3 regions of the Arthrobacter sp. StoSoilB20 genome follow, and region 1 is predicted to be linked to each of the others. Evidence: riboswitches for the same ligand, from Rfam matches in the RefSeq annotation. Region 1 holds a riboswitch; each other region holds the start of a gene.
The links. Region 1 has a riboswitch for thiamine pyrophosphate ahead of LDN85_RS19295 (ECF transporter S component). Riboswitches for the same ligand answer to the same signal wherever they lie in the genome.

Region 1 (7,069 bases):
CATCGCGGCCAAGGATCCCAGGACAAAGCGGTGCGGCAACCTTGCCTTCTGCGCCAGCGCATCGGCCAGGTCAGTAGGGTCGGTGCACGTCATCAACAAGATGGCGGGCAAGGCGATCGCCAAACCGCGCAACATGAAACCCAGCCCCAGTTCAAGGGAACCTTCGCTGATGGACCAGAGTCCGACGTCGAGCAGTACAGCGCCGCTGTCCGCCGCCACAATCGCCGTGCTCCAGCCGCCGATGGCCGCCGCGATGATCAGGGGCCACGCCCGTTGCCACAGCAGCCTGAGCGTGAGCCCGGCAAGCGGAAACACGGCAAGTTCCGCAACCAGCGCTGCGGACGCCGAGACCCAGTCGATGGAAAGGGCCAACACCAGCGAAATCAGGAAAACGGACACGAACTTGGCCAAGGGGTTTGCACGCGTGAGGAGGGCATGATTCCCGCGCAGATTCAGGGCATCCCTCATGCTGCACCCGCCGCCTGATGCGTGGATTCGCCTTGTTGGCTCGTGCCCAGGCGCAATTCGGTTCCACCCAGCACGGCGCTGAACTCCTGGTCATGTGTCACCGAGACAACCGCGGTTCCGGCATCCAGCAGCTCAGAAAGGAACGAGGCCAGCTCGGCCCATGTATTGGCGTCCTGGCCAAAGGTGGGCTCGTCGAGCACCAGGACTTTGGGATGCGCGGCCAGCACCGTGGCCACCGAAAGCCGTCGCTTCTCGCCCCCGGACAGTGTGTACGGGTTGGCGTCCACGAGATGGGTGAGACGCAACCGCTCCAGCAACTCATCCACGCGTTCCTCACCGTGGCCCAGATGCCTTGGACCAAACATGAGCTCGTCCAGGACCTTGCCCGTGACAAACTGGTGCTCCGGTTCCTGGAACACCGTTCCGATCCGTGAAATCAGCTGGTCCGCTTTCCACTTGAACGGATCAATTCCAGCTCCCTCGGAAAGCTCGACGGCGGCACTCACAGTGCCGTCCACCGGCGCCAAAAGGCCGGCCAACGTGAGCGCGAACGTGGACTTGCCGGCCCCGTTCGGGCCGGTGATGGTCAACGCCTGGCCAGCCCGGACCTGTGCGGTGATCCCCGTCTGCACCGGCACAGGCGGGATGGTCCTGAAACCCTTGCGCCGGGCTTTTTCCCTGGAAACTGAAAGGTCCTGTGCTGCCAGGAGCAGTTGTGCGGTTTCGGGCTGGTTGTGCCGCGTCCGGGTTGCCGGAACGTACCCCGGCACCCATACGCCGGCCGCCATCAGCATGGTGCGGGCCTCGGACAGGACCTGATCCGGGGGTCCGTCCAGGAGCACCCCGGCTGTGGCTGTGGCTGAGCCACGGATTGCCGCCGCAGCCGCGCCCGACCCTGGCGCCAGGACCACGATCCGGTCCACCAGGTCCTTCCACACGGACACGCGGTGTTCCACCACCACCATGGTCGCTCCGGTCTTGTCCAGGCTGCGCTTGACCGCGTCGCGGACCTCCAGCACCCCTGCCGGGTCCAGGTTGGCCGTGGGCTCGTCCAAAAGGATCAAACCGGGCCGCATCGCCAAAATGCCTGCCAGTGCAAGGCGCTGCTTCTGGCCACCGGAGAGTGCCGCCGTCGGGTGGTCCAACGCCAAACCGCCGCCGGCAGCGGTTCGCAACCCCACGTCGTCGAGCGCTTCATGGACACGGGACCAGATCTCCTCGCGCGGAACGGCAAGGTTTTCTGCGCCGAAGGCCACGTCATCGCCCACGCGGGAGAGGACCACCTGCGTTTCCGGGTCCTGCTGCATCAATCCGGCGCGGCCACGCTGCCCGCGGGGCGCAACGCCGTCGATCAGCAGCGAGCCGGTTTCATCCGAGTCGTCTTCCTCGTCGCCCAGGACCCCAGCAAGGGCATGCAGGAGCGTCGATTTACCGGCGCCCGAGGGCCCCAGCAACAGGACCCGCTCCCCCGGCTCAATCCGGAGATCCAGGCCCTCAATTGCGGGGGCGGCCCGGCCGGCATGCCGCCAGCCCCAGCCCTCGGCGGAGATGGCGGCCGGCCTCACCGCGCCGCTGTTGGTGGCGCGCATCAGTTGAAAACTGGCTCCGAAGCGGCCTTGCGGGAGGCGAACGAACTCAGGACGCCGGTCTTTGCCAAGCCGCGGGTGGCGATCCAGGACAGTCCGCCTGCGATCACAGCGCCAGAGATCGTGGTGAACGTGATGTAGGTGAGCTTGTCGATGGCTTCGTAGGCGATGTTCCAGCCCCACGGGAGGAAGGAGTCGTTCAGGCCGCAGAAGAGCCCGGCACCGGCACCGGCGAGGAGGGCGGCGGGCAGGTTGAACTTCTTGTACCGGAAGGCCGCGAAGATGAGCTCGGCGCCCAGGCCCTGCAGGATGCCGGAGATCAGCACCGTGGTGCCGTACTGCGAACCCATGATGAGTTCGCCTGTGGCAGCGATGGCCTCGCAGAACAACGCGGCGCCAGGCTTGCGGATGATCAGCATGCCGAGCACGGCGGGGATCATCCAACCGCCGGCGATGAGGCCGGTAAGCGGCGGGTAGGTTGCGTTCAGGGGGATGGATACCAGTGCGGCACCCTGGGACCAAGCCCAGAAAATCACGCCGCCCGCGATGGCGATCAAAGCCGCCACAACAATGTCTACAACACGCCAGTTATAACTGGTCTTCTTCACGTTTACCGTGGTCATTTTCTGCCTCCTGAGGTTACAGGAGGGGAAAGTGCTCCCCGGATCCCGGGTGTGGCTTGCGCCGCCTGGATCCGGACACTCTGAGAAGCTCGACTCCCTTGCGCCGGTACTAACCGGATCAGGTTCGAGGGTCTGCGGCTGTCCGCACTCTCAGCGCCCTCGCGTCTCCCGCATCTCTGCAGGCTCCGACGGCGGCGCTCCCCTGTCGTTATCAAATCTGCCCTGATGGGCGGGTTCAGTTTACACCTGTGGGTTTCGCGGGCGCTGATGTGTTGCCGGCATGCGGTCACAATCGGGCTGGCTGGCTGGGCCGGGGGGCGGGCGTGTTGGCGCGGGCGTGTGCGGGTTGGCGCCGGCGTGTGCGTTGCGAGGCCCACTCCACACCGATCCCCAACCCCAAACCCTGCACAACAGGCCCCACAACAAACCCACCCACGTTGCCAGGCCCGCTCTACACCCATACCCCACCCCAAACCCTGCACAACAGGCCCCACAACAAACCCCACCCACATTGCCAGGCCCGCTCCACACCCATCCCCCACCCCAAACCCCGCACAACAGGCCCCACAACCCGACCTGAGAGAATGAATCAGCAGAATCCACCGCGGCAAAGGGGCACATTTCATGACGGACCTACCCACTCAGAATCACCCTGCCGGCGAGGACACCCCGTCGGAACCCCGGCTTGCTGCCAGTGTCATCCTTCTTCGCGATGCCCCAGGCGGGCTCGAAGCCTTTGTCCAGCACAGGGTCAGCACCATGGACTTCGCCGCCGGAATGGTGGTCTTCCCGGGAGGTCGGGTGGATGTTGCAGACGAGTCAGGATGGGATTACCCGGCGGAACTGCTTCAACGCCACGCCGCCGCTTGGCGCTCCAGCTCCATCGGAACCGGATCAGGCCCCGGCCCTGAATCACGCCTCAGCCCAAGCCCCAGTCGCGGCGCCAGCACCGACGCCGGCCTCCACACCGGTTCCGCGCAGGCCGAAACCAATGCCGGCACGGTCCTGACCGCCGCAATCCGGGAGGTCCAGGAGGAGTCCGGCCTCAGGATCAGTGCCGAAGACCTCCGCCCCTGGGCCAACTGGATTACTCCCACGGACATGCCCAAGCGCTTTGACACTTACTTCTACGTCGCCAAACCACATCCAGGGGCCGCGCCCCAGCATCAAACCACCGAGGCCTGGCAATCTTTGTGGATGCCGGTCGCCGGAATCCTGGACGCGGAAGCGGCCGGGACACTGAAGTTGATGCCGCCTACTTATTACCTGCTCAAGGAAATCGCCGGCTTTGAAACCGTGGACGCTGTGTGGTCAGCAGACCACGCCGTCGTTCCGGTGTTGGCCCCAGTGGGGTCCTTGGCAGCGTTCCTGAAAGAGCGGGAAAGCCGCCGCTGACACTTGGCTCGGCCCCGGACGACTAGGCTGGAGCCATGAACCTCTTCTTCAAGCTGCTGGGTACCGGAGTGAGCCTCGGAGCAGGCTTCGTCGGCACCAAACTCGTCAACAAAGGGTGGGAAAAGGCCACAGGCAACAAACCACCCCTGGGCAACGACGACATGGAAACGTCCTTGCGTTCAGCGCTGACCTTTGCGCTGATCTCGGCCTTCGTCAGCACCTTGATCCAGGTGCTGGCCAGCCGTGGCACACAGCGCGCCATTGCACGTTTCGCCAAGTCGCAGGACATCGTCTAGCCCTCAACTACAGACAACTACGCGGGGTCGCTTTGCCTCCACTTGATGGAATGAACACCAGTGGGAACAGAGCGTCCCCGCGTTTTGCTGGGAGCTTTTAGCGGTCGTTCCGGGGCTCTTGTCCCGCGGCAGCCCGCTGCACAACGGCCTCGAGTTCGTCTTTGGTGAGCATCTCGCGGTGGCCGTGCTTGGTTCGGTAGGCGGAGCGGCCCACCATGTGGGCGGACACAGGTGCGGTCAGCAGTTGGAAGATCCAAGCCACCAGCAGTACTGGCCACACCCACCACGTCCGCATTTGCAGGCCGATCGCGGCAAGCATGAGGAACAATCCGAGGACCTGGGGTTTGGTGGCTGCGTGCATGCGGCTCATGAGGTCCGGGAACCGGAGCAGGCCGATTGCGGCGCCCAAGGACATCAAGGCGCCCACCACCAGGAACACAGCGGTCACAACATCGATCACGGCATCCACGCCGGTAGCGTCAGGATTCATTGCTCTGTTCCCTCCGTTCCGCCACGAACCGCGCAACGGTCACCGATCCGATGAAGCCGATCACGGCTAGGGCTACCAGCAGCATCAAGTTGTTGAGGTGCCTGTTCAACGCCATGTCGATCGCCAGTGCAGCACCCAGAATGGCCAGCAAAACGTCCGATGCCAACACGCGGTCCAACAGGGACGGGCCAATAGCGATGCGCACAATCGCACCTGCGGCAGCCAGGCTGAGGATCACTGCCGTCACCACGAGGATGATTTCCTTCATCGTGTTGCCCCTTCGGTTCCCGGACGTACTTCAGCGTTGAGCGCCTGTACTTCCTCGGCCGTACCCATGATCCGGATCAGTCGTGCCTCGATGGTCTGGACTTCCTGGCGGATCTTGTCAATGTCCGCTTCTTCGTAAATGTTCAGCGCGTGCAGGTAAAGGGTGGACGTCGACCGGTCCACTTCCACCACCAGCGAGCCCGGGATCAGCGAGATGACGTGCCCGGTGGCGGTCACCATCAGGTCCGAGTGGCTTCGCAGGGGAACAGCGACGACGGCGCTGCGCACCTTGGGTCCCTTGACTACAGCCAGGAACAACACGAGGAAGCTCGCTGCCACCACTTTGGCGAGGAACATCAGCGCAAAGGGAACGGCGCGCAGGATGTTGAACCTGCCACTCAGTTCCACTGGTGGAAGGTAGAACAGCTTGGCCACCAAGACCGCGACCAATGCACCGAACAACAGGTTGCCTGGGCTGAAATCCCGCCACAGCGCACCCCAGACGATCACCAACCAGATGAGCAGTGGGAGTTCGGTACGGAAGGAAATGGGCTTACGGCTCATTTGGCACCGCCCGGCTGCGGTTCCTCGGACTGGGCTAGCGGGGGCACCTCGACCGAGTCACCCAGGACCGAGTGGATATAGGCCGAACGGTCCAGCATGATCCCAGCTGAGCCGTCTGCAACCTTGAACAGCGGACCAGCAAAGACTGTCAGCGCCACACCGAAAACTACCAGTCCCGCCGTCGACCCCACCATGGTTCGCGGCAGGACGCCCACGTTCCCCGGCGCCTGAAGCGCAGGGTCCGGATACTCGGCGTCTTCGGGCTTGCGCCAGAAGGCCCTGTTCCATACACGCGCGATTGCCAGCAACGTCAGGAGGCTGGTGACAACGCCGCCAACCACCAGCGTGATGGCCAGTGGTGTTCCGAGCTCCACCCCGGCCTGCAGGAGGCCCAGCTTTCCCAGGAAGCCTGAGAACGGCGGGATGCCTGCGAGGTTCATGGCCGGGATGAAGAAGAGCAGCGCAAGCAACGGAGAGAGTTTGGCCAGGCCACCCAGCCGGTCAATGGAGGAACTGCCGCCCCTGCGTTCTATGAGGCCGGTGACCAGGAACAGGCTGGTCTGCACCGTAATGTGGTGCGCCACATAGAAGACCGCGGCGCCCAGACCGGCTACGGAACTCATGGCCAGGCCAAACACCATGTATCCGATGTGGCTGACCAAAGTGAACGACAACAGACGTTTAATGTCGCTTTGGGCCAGGGCGCCGAGTATGCCCACCACCATGGTCAGTAACGCCACCACCATGAGTGGAACATTCAGTGTGTCCCCGGGGAAAAGCAACGTTTCCGTGCGGACCATGGCGTAGACGCCCACCTTGGTCAACAACCCGGCGAACACTGCGGTAACCGGCGCCGGCGCTGTCGGGTAGGAATCGGGGAGCCAGAAGGACAGCGGGAACACAGCCGCCTTGATGCCGAAAGCAACCAGGAGCATGACGTGCAGGAGGTTTTGCGTCCCCTGGTCCAGTTCGGCCAGTTTGATGGCCAGGTCCGCCATGGTGATGGTTCCGGTGGCCCCGTAAATCATGGCGATGGCGATGAGGAACAGCACGGAGGAGACCACTGAGACCACCACGTAGGTGACGCCCGCGCGGATGCGGGGTCCGGTGCCTCCGAGGGTCATGAGCACGTAGCTCGCCGTCAGGAGGATCTCGAAGCCCACGTAGAGGTTGAAGAGATCGCCGGTGAGGAAGGCGTTGGAGACTCCGGCCACCAGGATCAGGTACGTCGGGTGGAAGATCGAGACGGGGGCTTCCTGGTCGCCGTCGGCCATGCCTTGGCCGGTGGCGTAGATCAACACCGCAAGGCTCACCACGGTGGATACAACCAGCATGAGCGAGGAGAACTGGTCCACCACCAGCACCACGCCCCATGGCGGC
Region 2 (7,069 bases), 1.4 Mb from region 1:
AGGGCGAAGTAGATGGCGATGGGACCCTCCAGGGTCGCCAGGAGCTCCGCCAGGGGCCCGTCCGCCGTGACATCAAGCTGGTGGTACTCGGTGGCGCCGGCCACGGTTTCCAGTGCCCCGCGGCCGGCATCGTTTGCCGTGCCTGCGGCTGCTGCGAAAGCCCCGCTGACCCGCTCCCGCCACTGTTCAGGAGTCCACGGATCCGAGCCCGCGCCCACCAGTCGCAATCCCGGGGCCCTGCCGGAGGCCAGCAGGCCGGCCAGGCCGGGCAGCAAAAGCCTGCCTGTGAGGTCCCCGGACGCGCCGAGGATGAGCAACGTTTTTACAGTTGTTTTACTGGTCACTGTGCCAGCATGCCATCTTGCAGGTCCGACTTGGTACCCTAGATAGTCGAGTCCCCTAGTCGATTCAGATTTGTTGGGTTGAGACATGTTTGCTGGGGGCAATCGTCAAGACTCTGGTGTGCCGCATTGGCCGCCATTAGAAGACCATCGAAAGAAGTGCACGGCGCGTGTTCAATTCACTCTCTGACCGGTTGACAGCAACCTTCAAGAACCTTCGTGGCAAGGGGCGCCTCACCGAGGCTGATGTTGATGCCACAGTCCGGGAGATCCGCCGCGCCCTGCTGGACGCGGACGTTGCAGTGTCCGTGGTCCGTGAGTTCACCGGCCGCGTTCGCGAGCGTGCCCTGGGCGCCGAAGTTTCGGGTGCCCTGAACCCGAGCCAGCAGATCGTGAAGATCGTCAACGAGGAACTCGTGGAGATCCTCGGTGGTGAGACCCGCCGCATCCGCCTGGCCAAGACCGGACCCACCATCATCATGCTTGCCGGCCTTCAAGGTGCAGGCAAGACCACCCTCGCCGGTAAGCTGTCCAAATGGCTCAAGGCCCAGGGCCACAGCCCCATGCTGGTCGCTTGCGACCTCCAGCGTCCCAACGCCGTCACGCAGCTCCAAGTGGTTGGCCAACGCGCGGGCGTCCCCGTGTTCGCTCCCCATCCCGGTGCCACCTCCGAGCTGGAGCACCCTGCCGGTGACCCCGTCGCCGTCGCGAAGGCCGGTGTTGAGGAAGCGCGCCAGAAGCTGCACGACGTCGTGATCGTTGACACCGCCGGCCGCCTTGGCGTCGATGCCGAAATGATGGACCAGGCCCGCCGCATCCGTCAGGCGATCATCCCCAACGAAGTTCTCTTCGTGATCGACTCCATGATCGGCCAGGACGCTGTCAACACGGCGATGGCGTTCGATGAAGGCGTCAACTTCACTGGCATTGTGCTTTCCAAGCTCGACGGCGACGCCCGCGGTGGCGCCGCGCTGTCCGTTGCGTCCGTCACCGGTAAGCCCGTCATGTTCGCCTCCACGGGCGAAGGCCTGGACGACTTTGAGCTCTTCCACCCCGACCGGATGGCTTCGCGCATCCTGGACATGGGTGACGTTCTGACCTTGATCGAACAGGCCGAGAAGGCTTGGGACAAGGATGAAGCCGCACGGATGGCGAAGAAGTTCGCCGACCAGGAAGACTTCACCCTGGATGACTTCCTCGCCCAGATGCAGCAGATCCGCAACATGGGCTCCATGAAGAAGATGCTCATGATGATGCCGGGTGCGCAGAACATCCGCCAGCAGCTGGAGAACTTCGATGAGAAGGAAATCGACCGCGTCGAGGCGATCGTCCGGTCCATGACGCCGCACGAGCGTGTTGCTCCCAAGATCATCAACGGCTCACGCCGTGCCCGTATTGCCAAGGGTTCAGGCGTCCACGTCTCCGAGGTCAACGGCTTGCTGGAGCGCTTTGCCCAGGCCCAGAAGATGATGAAGAAGCTGGCCCAGGGTGGCGGCATGCCTGGAATGCCCGGAATGCCTGGCCTTGGAGGTCCGGGCGGAGGCCGCAAGGGAGGCAAGAACGCGCCCAAGAAGAAAGCCCGCTCCGGCAACCCGGCCAAGGCTGCCCAGGAATTGCGTGATGCCGAAGCCAAGCGCGCCAACGCAGCCTCGGCGGCACCCTCCGGTGCAGCTTTTGGCCAGGGTGCGGCCGACTTCGACCCCTCATCGCTCAACCTTCCCAAGGGCTTCGAGAAGTTCCTCGGCAAATAGGCCGTGGCCGGCATCCCAACCGCGTCCGCAGTTGGGATGTCAGGGCCGTGGAATAGGCTGAACCAATGCATAAGCAGCGCGTAGTCTTCGTTCACGGCCTGGGCAGCTTCGGTGCTGCTGCATGGCCGAAACTGCACGGCATGGCCCTGGCTTATGACGCGCTTTTCCTGCGCCGGCACGGCTTTGACGCCGTAGCCGAGCCCGTGGAATCGAGCGTTGCCGCGGACGTGGCCATTGTCATCAACGCCCTTGCGGATTCGAGGGGCGGCCATGTGGTGGCGCACGAGCAAGGTGCCATCTCTGCCATGTTGGCAGCGATCGAACGTCCGGACCTGGTGCATTCGCTGGCCTTGGTGGAGCCTGCTTGCCTTTCCCTGACGGCCGAGCTCCCAGCCACAGCTTCCCACCGTGCCCTCATGGAACCGCTGTTCGATGTGCGGGACCAGCTCAACGACGCCGATTACCAGCGTGAGTATTACCGCCGGGCGTTCTCTGCCGAAACCGGGGGATTGGACTCTCCCGAAGCACGGCGTTCGGCCCGCAGGCTCAGGCTCCAGGCTCCGCCGTGGGAAGCGCCGCTGCACATTGTGCCCGGTGTTCCCACCCTGGTCCTCACGGGTGGATGGGAGCCTCTTTATGAGGAAATTGCCGGTTATCTCCAGGAAACCGGCGCCCTCCGCCGCGTCGCAGCGGGAGGACACCGGCCCCAGGACTCAGTGGACGGAGATCACATCATCCGTTCCTTTGTTGCCGACGTCGGACGGGCCCTGTCAATCCAGGCTTCCTGAGCCGGCCTTGACGGTGGCCTTGCTTCCCGGTACCTGAGGTTCCGGCAAATAGACCTTTCCGCCCGAGGCCAGGAATTCCTCGCTCTTGCCGCGCATCCCGCTGTACATTTCGGCGATCGCTTCCTGGGCCTTGGCCGATCCGTATTCGTCGCGAATGTCCTGGCTGATGCGCATGGAGCAGAACTTGGGGCCGCACATGGAGCAGAAATGGGCTGTCTTGGCCGGTTCTGCCGGCAGCGTTTCGTCGTGGAAGGCTTCAGCCGTTACGGGGTCCAGCGAAAGGGCGAACTGGTCGCGCCAACGGAACTCGAACCGTGCCTTGGACAGGGCATCGTCGCGCTCATGGGCGCCGGGGTGTCCCTTCGCGAGGTCCGCGGCATGGGCTGCGATCTTATACGTAATGACGCCGGTCTTGACGTCGTCTTTGTTCGGGAGGCCCAGATGCTCCTTGGGAGTGACGTAGCAGAGCATGGCGGTGCCGTACCGGGCGATCTCGGTGGCTCCGATGGCCGAGGTGATGTGGTCATAGCCAGGAGCGACATCGGTGACCAGCGGCCCCAGCGTGTAGAACGGGGCACCTTTGCACAGTTCCTGCTGCCGTTCCACGTTCTCCCTGACCAAGTGGAACGGCACGTGTCCCGGTCCTTCCACCATGACCTGGACATCGAACTCCCATGCGCGCTGCGTGAGTTCGGCAAGGGTGTCCAGCTCGGCAAACTGGGCGGCGTCGTTGGCGTCGGCGGTTGCGCCCGGACGCAGGCCGTCACCCAGGGAGAAGGCGACGTCGTATCGGGCGAAGATTTCGCAGAGCTCGTCAAAATGCGTGTAGAGGAAGTTTTCCTGATGGTGCGCCAGGCACCAGCCGGCCATGATGGAGCCGCCGCGTGAGACGATCCCCGTGACCCGGTTGGCCGTCAGCGGGACGTAGCGCAACAGCACCCCGGCGTGGATGGTCATGTAGTCCACGCCCTGCTCGCATTGTTCTATGACCGTGTCACGGAAAATCTCCCACGTCAGCTTGTTGGCTTCGCCATTGACCTTCTCCAGCGCCTGGTAAATAGGGACGGTTCCGATCGGAACAGGGGAGTTGCGGATGATCCATTCACGGGTGGTGTGGATGTCATCGCCGGTGGAGAGGTCCATGACGGTATCGGCGCCCCATTGAGTGGCCCACTGCAGCTTGTCCACTTCCTCGGCAATGGAGCTTGTCACGGCAGAGTTGCCGATGTTGGCGTTGATCTTCACAAGGAAGGCTTTGCCGATGATCATCGGCTCGGACTCGGGATGGTTGATGTTGCTGGGAATGATTGCCCGGCCCGCTGCGACCTCGCTGCGGACCAGCTCAACGTCACAGTTCTCCCGCAACGCGACGAACTGCATCTCCGGGGTCACCATTCCCTGCCTGGCATAGTGCATCTGTGTCACGGTTTTACCCTCGACGGCGCGTCGCGGCTCGGGTTTGGCACCCTTCCATTCCGCTGTTGCTTCCCCGCGACGAACCGCAGACCTGCCGTCGTCGAGCAGGTTGCGTTGCCGTCCGCGATAGGCCTCGGTGTCGCCTCGGCGTTCGATCCAGGCTGCCCGGAATGGTTCCAGCCCCATCACCGGATCGCTGCCCGGTCCCGCCGTGCGGTACACCTGGAACGGCTCGTTGGCATCGCCGTTGGGAGAGGGTTCCAGGGCGATTTCCGTCACGGGAACCCGGATTCCATTCTCCGGGTCCTCACGGTAGGCAAGGGAGTGGGATTTCAATGATTGGGTCACGGATTCCGGCGTGATTGCTCCGGTGCTGGATGGAATATCGTCCGTGCTGGACGGGTTTTGGGCAGGGCTGTGCTGTGTACTGGTGGTGCTCAATGGACTGCTCACTTCCTTCGCCGGCATTACCCGGACAGGTTCAACGGTCGCAGACTGCCTCAGTCCGATCTCAGCCCCTGCAAGGGCTCCCGTGTGGTCGTAGACGAAGCTACCACAGCTCCCAACGGGCCCGCAGTCACATGAGCATCCCAGCTCCGAAGGCGCTGCTGCGGACTAGGCTTTTCCCATGGCCACCATCGAATTTTCCGGACCCGTGCTCGTCTCAAGCAGCGAGGAACGCCACGGAATGTGGTCCGTGGACGGCACTTTGACCTTTGTGCGCCCTGCGAAGGCGCCGGACCGCGTCCTGGATGGCTGGGTCCTGCCCGGCTTTGTTGACGCCCACTGCCATATCGGTTTGGGCGTGGGCGGCGCCGTTGACGAGCAGGCCACTCTTGCCCAGGCCCAAGCTGACCTCGACGCCGGGACGCTGCTGATCAGGGACGCCGGATCACCCAGTGACACCCGCTGGGTCCAGCAGCGTGCGGACTTGCCCCGCCTTATCCGGGCCGGCCGCCACATTGCCCGTAGCCGGCGTTATCTCCGGGGCCTGGGTCATGAAATTGATCCCGGTGACCTCGTGGAGACAGTTCGGAAGGAAGCCCGCGACGGCGATGGCTGGGTGAAACTGGTAGGGGACTGGATCGATCGCGGCGTGGGAGATCTTGCTGCTTCATTCCCTGCCGCAGTGGTCAGGGATGCGATCTCCGCCGCCCACGATGAGGGTGCCAGGGTGACGGCCCATTGCTTTGCCGAGGACACGATCGATGACATGTTGGACGCCAACATCGATTGCATCGAGCACGCAACGGGCCTGCTTCCGCGGCACCTTCCCCGTTTGGTGGAGCAGTCGGTGCCGATCGTTCCCACCCTGGTCAACATCGCCACGTTTCCCGACATCGCCGCACAGGCTGCGCCGAAGTTTCCCCACTATGCAGACCACATGGTCCGTCTGTGGGAGCGGCGGCGCGAGCGGGTGCTTGAAGCCTTTGAGTCCGGAGTGGAAATTTACGCGGGCACAGACGCCGGCAGCGTGATCAAGCACGGCAGGATCGCCGATGAGATGAAAGAGCTGCACGACGCCGGCCTGCCGCCGGAGGCGGTGCTGGACGCTGCAGCGTGGCGTGCCCGGGCGTGGCTGGGAGAGGACGGTATCAGCGAAGGGGCCAGTGCCGACGTCGTGCTGTGTTCGGAGGATCCGAGGCAGGACCTGCAGACCGTCGCCAACCTCTCGCACATCGTCCTTCGCGGTTCTGTAGTCCGTTAGGAATAAATTGAAGCTTCAAGTAATTTAGTCTATGTAAGGTGTCGACGAGCGGCGCCGCGGACCAGGGAGCTTTACATTGACCACACCACTGAGCCAGGATCTTCTGCCGGCCGAACTCACCATGGGCACCGTGATGCTCAAGGTAGGTGACATGAAGGTCATGAGTGACTACTACCAACGGGCCCTCGGCCTGGAAATCGTGGCCGAGCAGGACGGCGGGCTCTACCTCGGGCGCGTCGGAAAGCCTGTGGTCCACCTTGCGCCGGCGTCGGGCCTCCGGATTCCAAGCCGCGGGGAAGCCGGTCTTTTCCACACGGCCATTCTGTTCCAGGACCAGCCGTCCCTGGCGGCAACGATTGCAACCGCCGCCGAATATGAGCCCCGCGCCTTTGCCGGCAGCGCCGACCACTTGGTCAGCGAAGCGTTCTACTTCACCGATCCCGAGGGCAACGGCATTGAGCTGTACTACGACAAGCCCCGCGAATCCTGGCAGTGGGATGGCAAGAACGTGGTGATGGACAACGTGGCCCTGCCGCCGCAGAGGTTCCTGCAACAGCACCTCAACGAAGCTGCAGTCACCGGCCAACACCAGGCGGCGGCGGGAATCGGACACGTCCATTTGCAGGTGGGCGACGTCGGCACTGCACGGAAGTTCTACGTGGAGACCCTCGGGTTTGAGCAGACCGCAGGCTGGCATGGGCAGGCGCTGTTCGTCTCCGCCGGTGGCTACCACCACCACATGGCGATGAATGTCTGGAACAGCCGTGGCGCCGGACCCCGGAAGGACACGCTCGGCCTCGGTGAAGTACTCATAGAGGTTCCTGGCGCAGACGACATCGCTTCCCTTGCGGATCGACTCAAAACCGCCGGGGTGCAGAACCATCACACCGGCGCCGAGCTTCGCTTCGAAGATCCTTGGCGGAACAAGCTGCGGGTAGCGGTCCGCTAAGCTGCGGCGCGCGTGCTGCACTAGGCTGGACGGTGATGGCGCGGAACCGTTCGGGTTGCGTGCCGCCGCCCCGTCAGCACGAAGGAATGAGAGTACTTTCCATGGGCTTTGCCGAA
Region 3 (7,069 bases), 1.5 Mb from region 1:
TGACCGCACCGTCGTCGAGCATTAACCGTCCTTGAACCGTAGCCAAGTGCGCCAACCACAAAAGCCGGACGGGCTTGCGGTTGCCGTTGACCGAGAACCAGGTCCCCACGTCCTCCCCCGCCAAGGCGGCTGCGGCATTGGCGGTGGACGTTACCAGGGCATGGATGCCGGAGCCGGCCGCGATCGAGGCCGCCTCAACCTTGGTCATCATTCCACCTGTTCCGACGCCGGCCTTGCCGGCCTTGCCGATGGTCACATCGGCGAGATCCTGGGGACCTTGGACCAGCGGAATACGCTTGGCACCCTGGGACGGCGGACCGTCGTAGAGGGCGTCGACGTCGGACAGCAGCACCAAGGCATCGGCGCGGACCAAGTGTGCCACCAAAGCGGCCAGGCGATCGTTGTCGCCGAACCGGATCTCGTGGGTAGCCACAGTGTCGTTCTCATTTACCACCGGCACTACGCCGAGGTTCAGCAGCCGGTCCAGGGCCCTGAAGGCATTGGTGTGCTGGGTGCGGCGCATCAGGTCGTCCGCGGTCAACAACACTTGGCTGACCGTCACGCCATGGGCACTGAAGGCCTGCGTGTAGCGGGCCATCAGCAGTCCCTGGCCCACACTGGCAGCAGCTTGCTGCGTTGCCAGGTCCTTTGGCCGTTTGGCCAACCCCAAGGGAGCCAGGCCAGCGGCGATTGCCCCGGAGGAAACCAGGATAATTTCGGTGCCGGCATTGCGCTTCTCTGCCAAGGCATCAACCAGGCCTGCCAGGGATTTCTCCGAAATACCGCCCTTGATGCTCGTCAGGGAAGAGGAACCGACCTTGACGACAATGCGCTTGGCGGTGGCGAGGGCCTGGCGTTCAAGGCCCTCGGCGGTGCCAGGAGCGTCGATGGTCCTAGTCGTCATCACCGGAGTCCAGGGTGCTCTCCCTCACAGTCTGGGCGCGGCGGCCACTGACGGATTCGGTCCAGATGCCTGCCTTGCGCTCGGCTTCAAGTTCTGCACGCGCGGCTGCCTTTGCTTCGCGGCGCTCGATCTGCTCATCACGCTTCTGCGAACGCGTGGGGCGATCGCCAATGTCGGCAACGCGGATGTCGGTACCACGGGGGGTGGCCAGGAGTTCGGCACCGGCCATCATGGTGGGCTCCCAGTCGAACACGACGCCGTCGTCCTCACCGATGACCACGGTATCGCCCGGCTTGGCGCCAACTTTGAAGAGCTCCGTTTCAACACCCAGCTTGGCCAGTCGGTCTGCAAGGTAGCCAATGGCCTCTTCGTTGGTGAAGTCGGTCTGCTTGACCCACCGCACGGGCTTTTCGCCCAGGACGCGGAACAGCGGCTCGAGGTTCTTTTCTTCGCGGCGGATCTTGAAGCCGGATTCGTTGACTGCGCGCGGCCTGAGGACGGGCGGGGCCACCTTGGGAGGTGCGACTGCCACAGCATCCCGGGCAGCCTTGACGATCTCGGCCATCGCAAATCCGAGCTGGCGCAGGCCCTCATGGCTGGTAGCTGAGACTTCGAAGACACGGTAGCCGCGTGCTTCCAGGTCCGGACGGACGAACTCGGCCATGTCCTTGCCATCAGGAAGGTCAACCTTGTTGAGGACCACAAGCTTGGGGCGCTCGTTGAGCGGTACGACTTCGCCGTCAACTCCCGCGTAGCTCATGTCAACCGCGTACTTCTCCAATTCCGCCTCGATAATGGCGAGGTCGGACAAAGGATCGCGGTCCGATTCAAGGGTTCCGCAGTCCAGAACGTGCACCAGTGCGGCGCAGCGCTCAACGTGGCGGAGGAAGTTGTGGCCAAGGCCCTTGCCTTCGCTGGCGCCCTCAATCAACCCCGGAACATCGGCGATAGTGAAGCGGATATCTCCGGCCTGGACCACACCAAGGTTGGGAATGAGGGTGGTGAAGGGGTAATCGGCGATCTTCGGCCGGGCGGCAGACATGGCAGCGATGAGGCTGGACTTGCCGGCGGAGGGGAAGCCGACCAGCGCGATATCGGCGATGGACTTCAATTCCAGGACGATATCGCTGGATTCGCCTTCGATACCGAGCAGCGCAAACCCGGGAGCCCTGCGCTTCTGGGACGAAAGGGAGGCATTGCCAAGACCGCCTTGGCCGCCTGCAGCAGCAATGAATTCAGTACCCTCGCCCACGAGGTCAGCCAGGACTTCCCCGTCCTTGGTCTTGACCACGGTGCCATCAGGAACCGGAAGGATCAGGGTCTCGCCGTTCTTGCCGCCGCGCCAGTCACCCATGCCCGGGCCACCATTGGTGGCGTGGCGGTGGGGTGCGTGGTGGTAGTCAAGCAGGGTGGTGGTCTGGGCGGATACCCGGAGGATGACATCGCCGCCGTTGCCGCCGTTGCCGCCATCAGGGCCACCGAGGGGCTTGAACTTCTCCCGCTTGACAGAGACACAGCCGTGGCCGCCGGTTCCGCCGGATACGTGCAGTACTACCCGGTCTACAAAGCTAGCCACGTGGATCTCCTCATTTGCTGTCCTACAGCGTTTGTTGCTGTTGCCAGCGTTGTTGCAAAAACCAGCGCGCCCAAAGCGCCCTAGTCGATTGTAATGCGGTTAAAAGAACGGTGGAGCGGGCCGTTTGGCCCGCTCCACCGGTTCAGAACTTGTTGTTACTCTGCAGCTGCAGCAGCAACGATGTTCACTACGCGACGGCCGCGGCGAGTACCAAACTCAACCGCACCGGCCTGCAGGGCGAACAGGGTGTCGTCGCCACCGCGGCCAACGCCTGCACCGGGGTGGAAGTGGGTGCCACGCTGGCGAACGATGATTTCGCCTGCGGAAACTACCTGACCACCGAAGCGCTTGACGCCCAGGTACTGTGCGTTGGAGTCACGACCGTTGCGAGTGGAACTCGCGCCTTTTTTGTGTGCCATGTGAAATGCCTGCCTCTAAATTTCTGGGGAAACTGAAAAACCTGAACAGCGGGTAACGAAAGTTACGCGATGCTGGTGATCTTGATCTTGGTCAGTTCCTGACGGTGACCCTGACGCTTCCGGTAGCCGGTCTTGTTCTTGAACTTCTGGATGACGATCTTCGGACCACGAAGGTCTTCGAGGATCTCAGCCGTAACCTTGACGTTGGCCAGTTCCGCAGCTGCGGAGGTGACCTTGTCGCCGTCAACCAGGAGCAAGGCGGGCAGCTCAAGCGTGCTGCCGGCTCCACCGGGGACGCGGTTAAGCGTTACGTAGTCTCCAACGGAAACTTTTTCTTGGCGGCCGCCTGCGCGGACAATCGCGTACACCACTTGGGTACTCACTTCTCTCGACGTTTATAACTAAATTTGCGTGCGGAACCTTGAACCGGAATCAGGCTTGGTTCGCGCTGTGCCTCAACGCCGTGGACTTCTGATCGAAGTCCGCGAGTCATCCCATGAACAATTCCAAGGGGCATAACCCAAGTGTTGGCGTAAGCACCGAAGATCAAGATTACGCTAGTTTGACCTTCAGCTGCAAATGAGGCCGGGTCCGGAGGCTACCACGTGACTTGCGTCACCAGATGAAACGGACTCTCCCGGCACCGTGCCCATACAGCCTACAGGGTTTGAGGCCGATTAGCGTGATTGGGTCCGCGACGCGCTGTGGGCGAGTTGCGGATCCAGTCCAAAAGCCCTCTCCCACAGCCCTCAGGCAAAAACTCCGGGGGCATCGAAGAACGCCGTCTCGTAGCGGCAGGACAAGGCAAAAGCCTCCACCATGGCCGCCCGCTCCCCCTCCGACGCTGCAGCTGCAGCCGCGTCAGTGAAGTTGATCGCATTCCTGGTGGCCGCGGCAAAGTCCTCGTCGGCATAGGTCCGGAGCCAGTCCGCATAGGGGTGCCCTGCCGGGGACCCTGCCTCTACAAAAGCCGCATTGAGCTGCTGGCCAACCTCCGCGTACAGCCAATAGCAGGGCAGGATGGCTGCGAGAACCAGGGGGTAGCTGCCGCTGGCCGAGGCCGCCAGCAGATGATCCACGTAGGACTTGGTGACCGGCCCGGTCCCCGAGGATGCCTCGCGGGTGCTGAGCCAGTTCCTGTGCAGTTCCGATTCCACCTCAAGGCATTGCTGCGAGGCTTTCGCCCAGAACAGTTGCTCTTCTTCGCTGGGGGCCAGAGCGCCTGCACGCGCCAGCACCCTGGAGTACCCGTTGAGGTAGATGGCGTCCTGGGCGAGGTAGTAGTTGAACGCAGCTTCCGGGAGTTTGCCCGATTTCAGGCCCTCAATGAACCCGAGCTTGTAGATTGCCTCCAGCTCCACAGTGGCTTCCTTCCAGAGCGTCGCGGCAAAATCCCCACGCCTCAGGACCCTCTGGTGATGAAAATGGTGGACCGGACCGTTTCCGAGCCCCACCTCGAGGCTGTCAGCCTTGAGCAAGGCCCCAAGCAACCACGGTTTGACCTCGCGCAAGGACACTTCCCAGTCGCCGGTACGGGCCTGGACAGTGGCCAGCGCCGAGGACAACGAGCATCCTGTGCCATGGCTGTTCTGTGTATCCACCCGGGGGCCGGCTACCTCAATGACGTCCTGGCTCAGGAGTCCGCTGGTGTTCACCAGCGCGTCCGGGCATTCGGACCCCGCCAGGTGCCCGCCCTTCACCAGGACTGTATTGCCGCACTCAGCGGCGAGTCGTTTTCCCTGGTCCAATGCCGAAGCCCAGTCGGCCGCCTCAGCCTCCCCCAACAGCATGGCAAGTTCGGGGAGGTTGGGCGTGATGAGGTCAGCCAAGGGAAGCAGGGCACGCAAAGCCGACTCGGCGGATCCCTGCAGGAGCCTGTCACCACTGGTAGCCACCATCACCGGGTCAAGGACCACGACGGCGGGGCGCACCTCCTCGAGCCAGCGGCGGACCTCATCGATGACCGCTGCGTCACCGAGCATCCCGATTTTGACGGCATCGATGGCGATGTCCGTGCTGATGGCCTCCAACTGCAGCCGCAGGAATTCCACCGGGGGTACATGGACCGCGCTGACTCCTTTGGTGTTCTGCGCCGTCAACGCGGTCAATGCCGCCATGCCATAGCCGCCGTGGGCTGCAATGCTCTTCAGATCAGCCTGGATACCGGCACCACCGGACGGGTCCGAGCCTGCGATGCTCAGCACCCGGGGGGTTTCCCGTCCGGAAACGGCCAGAGGGTACACAGGAGAGTACGACGATAACGTCATGGGGACATCCCTTCGCCGGTGCTAACCGGACAGGTTCAACGGGTCTGGTCTCAGCCTGGCCCAATGCCCGGCACCCCGTGTCAGTCCACCAGCGTAGCCGGGATGCACAGCGGCCGTGGAACTTCGCCACGCTGAAGACCGGATATGACCGCTGGGGCGGACGGCAAAGGGCCCCGCAGTACCCGTCGGCGACGGTCTACTGCAGGGCCCTTTGTTGTCGAAATACTAGAGCTCGGAGGCCGGTACGCCCACCCCAAGGATGATGGGCTCCGCGGACGCGGCCTTCGTGGCTGGCTCTGAAGGTGCTTTGGCCTCGTGCGATGTTCCACCGGCAGCTGAAGCAGTAGCTTCGTGGTGCTCGACGCTGGTTTCGTTGGCGGCGCCCTGCGCCCGGCTGGCGCTGCGGTTGCGACGCCCACGGCGGGTGCCCGACGTCGACGCAGCATCATGGCCTGCATCCGCAGGCCTGGCTACGGCGACCGCGGGTGCGGCAGCTGCCTTGGGAGGGAGTACTTCTTCCGGCTTTTCGGCAGGAGCCGCGCCAAGGTGTGAGAAGGCCTCTGCAAGGAGGTCCAGGCTCATGGCCGGCTTGGCTGCCGGCGGTTCCTCGTGGTGTTCACCGATCGGCAGCGCTACTTCTTCGCCACCGAAACGCAGGACCGGAGTGGACCGTGCTTCACGGACAGCTGCTTCCCGCTCTGATTCACGTGAGGCCGGCTCTCCAGCCTCGCTCCGGGCTGCCTGCCCGGCGCTTGCCTGCTGCTGACCGGTTGCCCGTGCCTGCTCCTCCGCGCGGTGAACTTCGTCGTCGTGCAGGTGGGCTGCGTGCGCGGCGGCAGCGATGGTGGCCAGTGCCGCCCGGGTGGCCTCAGCTTTGGCCTGCTTGGCCGGGTCCTGCGGCTCGGTCGAAACAGGAGCTGCAGCCGGAGCGGGCGGTGCGGTGTGGACCGGCGCGGGGGCCTCGGCGACGGGTTGTCCGCCACCCTTGCCGCGGCGACGCTTGCGCTCCGTCCGTGCTGCGGGTTGCTGGGCCTCGGTGTGGGGACGGTGCTGCTCAGCGGCCACAACGTTGGCGCGGCGGTGCTCAACGGGTTCGTCGTGGGTGACGACGCCGCGGCCGGCGCAATGCTCGCACTGCTCACCAAAGACCTCCAGGAGGCCAGTGCCCATGCGCTTGCGGGTCATCTGGACCAAGCCCAAGGACGTCACCTCGGCTACTTGGTGCTTGGTGCGGTCGCGGCCCAGGCACTCAACCATGCGGCGGAGGACGAGGTCGCGGTTGGACTCAAGGACCATGTCGATGAAGTCGATGACGATGATGCCGCCAATGTCACGGAGGCGAAGCTGGCGGACAACTTCCTCAGCGGCTTCGAGGTTGTTCTTGGTGACCGTTTCCTCGAGGTTGCCGCCACTGCCGGTGAATTTACCGGTGTTGACGTCTACCACTGTCATGGCTTCGGTGCGGTCGATGACCAGCGAACCGCCCGAGGGGAGGAACACCTTGCGTTCCAGTGCCTTGTGGATCTGCTCGTCGATACGCCAGGCAGCAAAGATGTCCTGGTCCTTGGTCCACTTCTCAAGGCGGCCCACCAGGTCAGGGGCAACGTAGGTAACGTATGCCTCAATGGTGTCCCAGGCGTCGTCGCCGGAAACGATCAGTTTGGAGAAGTCCTCATTGAAGACATCACGTACCACCTTGATGGTCAGGTCCGGCTCGCCGTAAAGCAATTCCGGAGCCAGGACCTTGGTGGACGAGGCCTGTCCCTCAATGCCTTCCCACTGTGCGCGCAGACGGTTGATGTCGTGCGTCAGTTCCTCTTCGGATGCGCCCTCGGCAGCCGTGCGGACAATGACGCCGGCGTTTTCTGGCAGGCGGTCCTTCAGGATGCGCTTGAGGCGGTTG

Region 2: another riboswitch for thiamine pyrophosphate. It lies ahead of thiC (phosphomethylpyrimidine synthase ThiC); the one in region 1 lies ahead of LDN85_RS19295 (ECF transporter S component).
Region 3: another riboswitch for thiamine pyrophosphate. It lies ahead of thiD (bifunctional hydroxymethylpyrimidine kinase/phosphomethylpyrimidine kinase); the one in region 1 lies ahead of LDN85_RS19295 (ECF transporter S component).

Annotation. Positions count from the first base shown of each region.
Region 1 is NZ_AP024651.1:4,237,743-4,244,811, forward strand. It holds gene LDN85_RS19285 (energy-coupling factor transporter transmembrane component T) at 1-468, opposite strand, end outside; gene LDN85_RS19290 (ABC transporter ATP-binding protein) at 465-2,057, opposite strand; gene LDN85_RS19295 (ECF transporter S component) at 2,057-2,677, opposite strand; TPP riboswitch at 2,755-2,891, opposite strand; gene LDN85_RS19300 (NUDIX hydrolase) at 3,302-4,072, shown strand; gene LDN85_RS19305 (DUF4235 domain-containing protein) at 4,108-4,368, shown strand; gene mnhG (monovalent cation/H(+) antiporter subunit G) at 4,466-4,858, opposite strand; gene LDN85_RS19315 (monovalent cation/H+ antiporter complex subunit F) at 4,848-5,126, opposite strand; gene LDN85_RS19320 (Na+/H+ antiporter subunit E) at 5,123-5,689, opposite strand; gene LDN85_RS19325 (Na+/H+ antiporter subunit D) at 5,686-7,069, opposite strand, start outside.
Region 2 is NZ_AP024651.1:2,862,675-2,869,743, reverse strand. It holds gene LDN85_RS12995 (glucose-6-phosphate dehydrogenase) at 1-344, opposite strand, end outside; gene ffh (signal recognition particle protein) at 512-2,092, shown strand; gene LDN85_RS12985 (alpha/beta hydrolase) at 2,158-2,880, shown strand; gene thiC (phosphomethylpyrimidine synthase ThiC) at 2,863-4,737, opposite strand; TPP riboswitch at 4,733-4,840, opposite strand; gene LDN85_RS12975 (amidohydrolase family protein) at 4,925-6,004, shown strand; gene LDN85_RS12970 (VOC family protein) at 6,126-6,953, shown strand; gene LDN85_RS12965 (hypothetical protein) at 7,055-7,069, shown strand, end outside.
Region 3 is NZ_AP024651.1:2,775,071-2,782,139, forward strand. It holds gene proB (glutamate 5-kinase) at 1-904, opposite strand, end outside; gene obgE (GTPase ObgE) at 894-2,480, opposite strand; gene rpmA (50S ribosomal protein L27) at 2,636-2,899, opposite strand; gene rplU (50S ribosomal protein L21) at 2,962-3,270, opposite strand; gene thiD (bifunctional hydroxymethylpyrimidine kinase/phosphomethylpyrimidine kinase) at 3,649-5,166, opposite strand; TPP riboswitch at 5,157-5,254, opposite strand; gene LDN85_RS12540 (Rne/Rng family ribonuclease) at 5,392-7,069, opposite strand, start outside.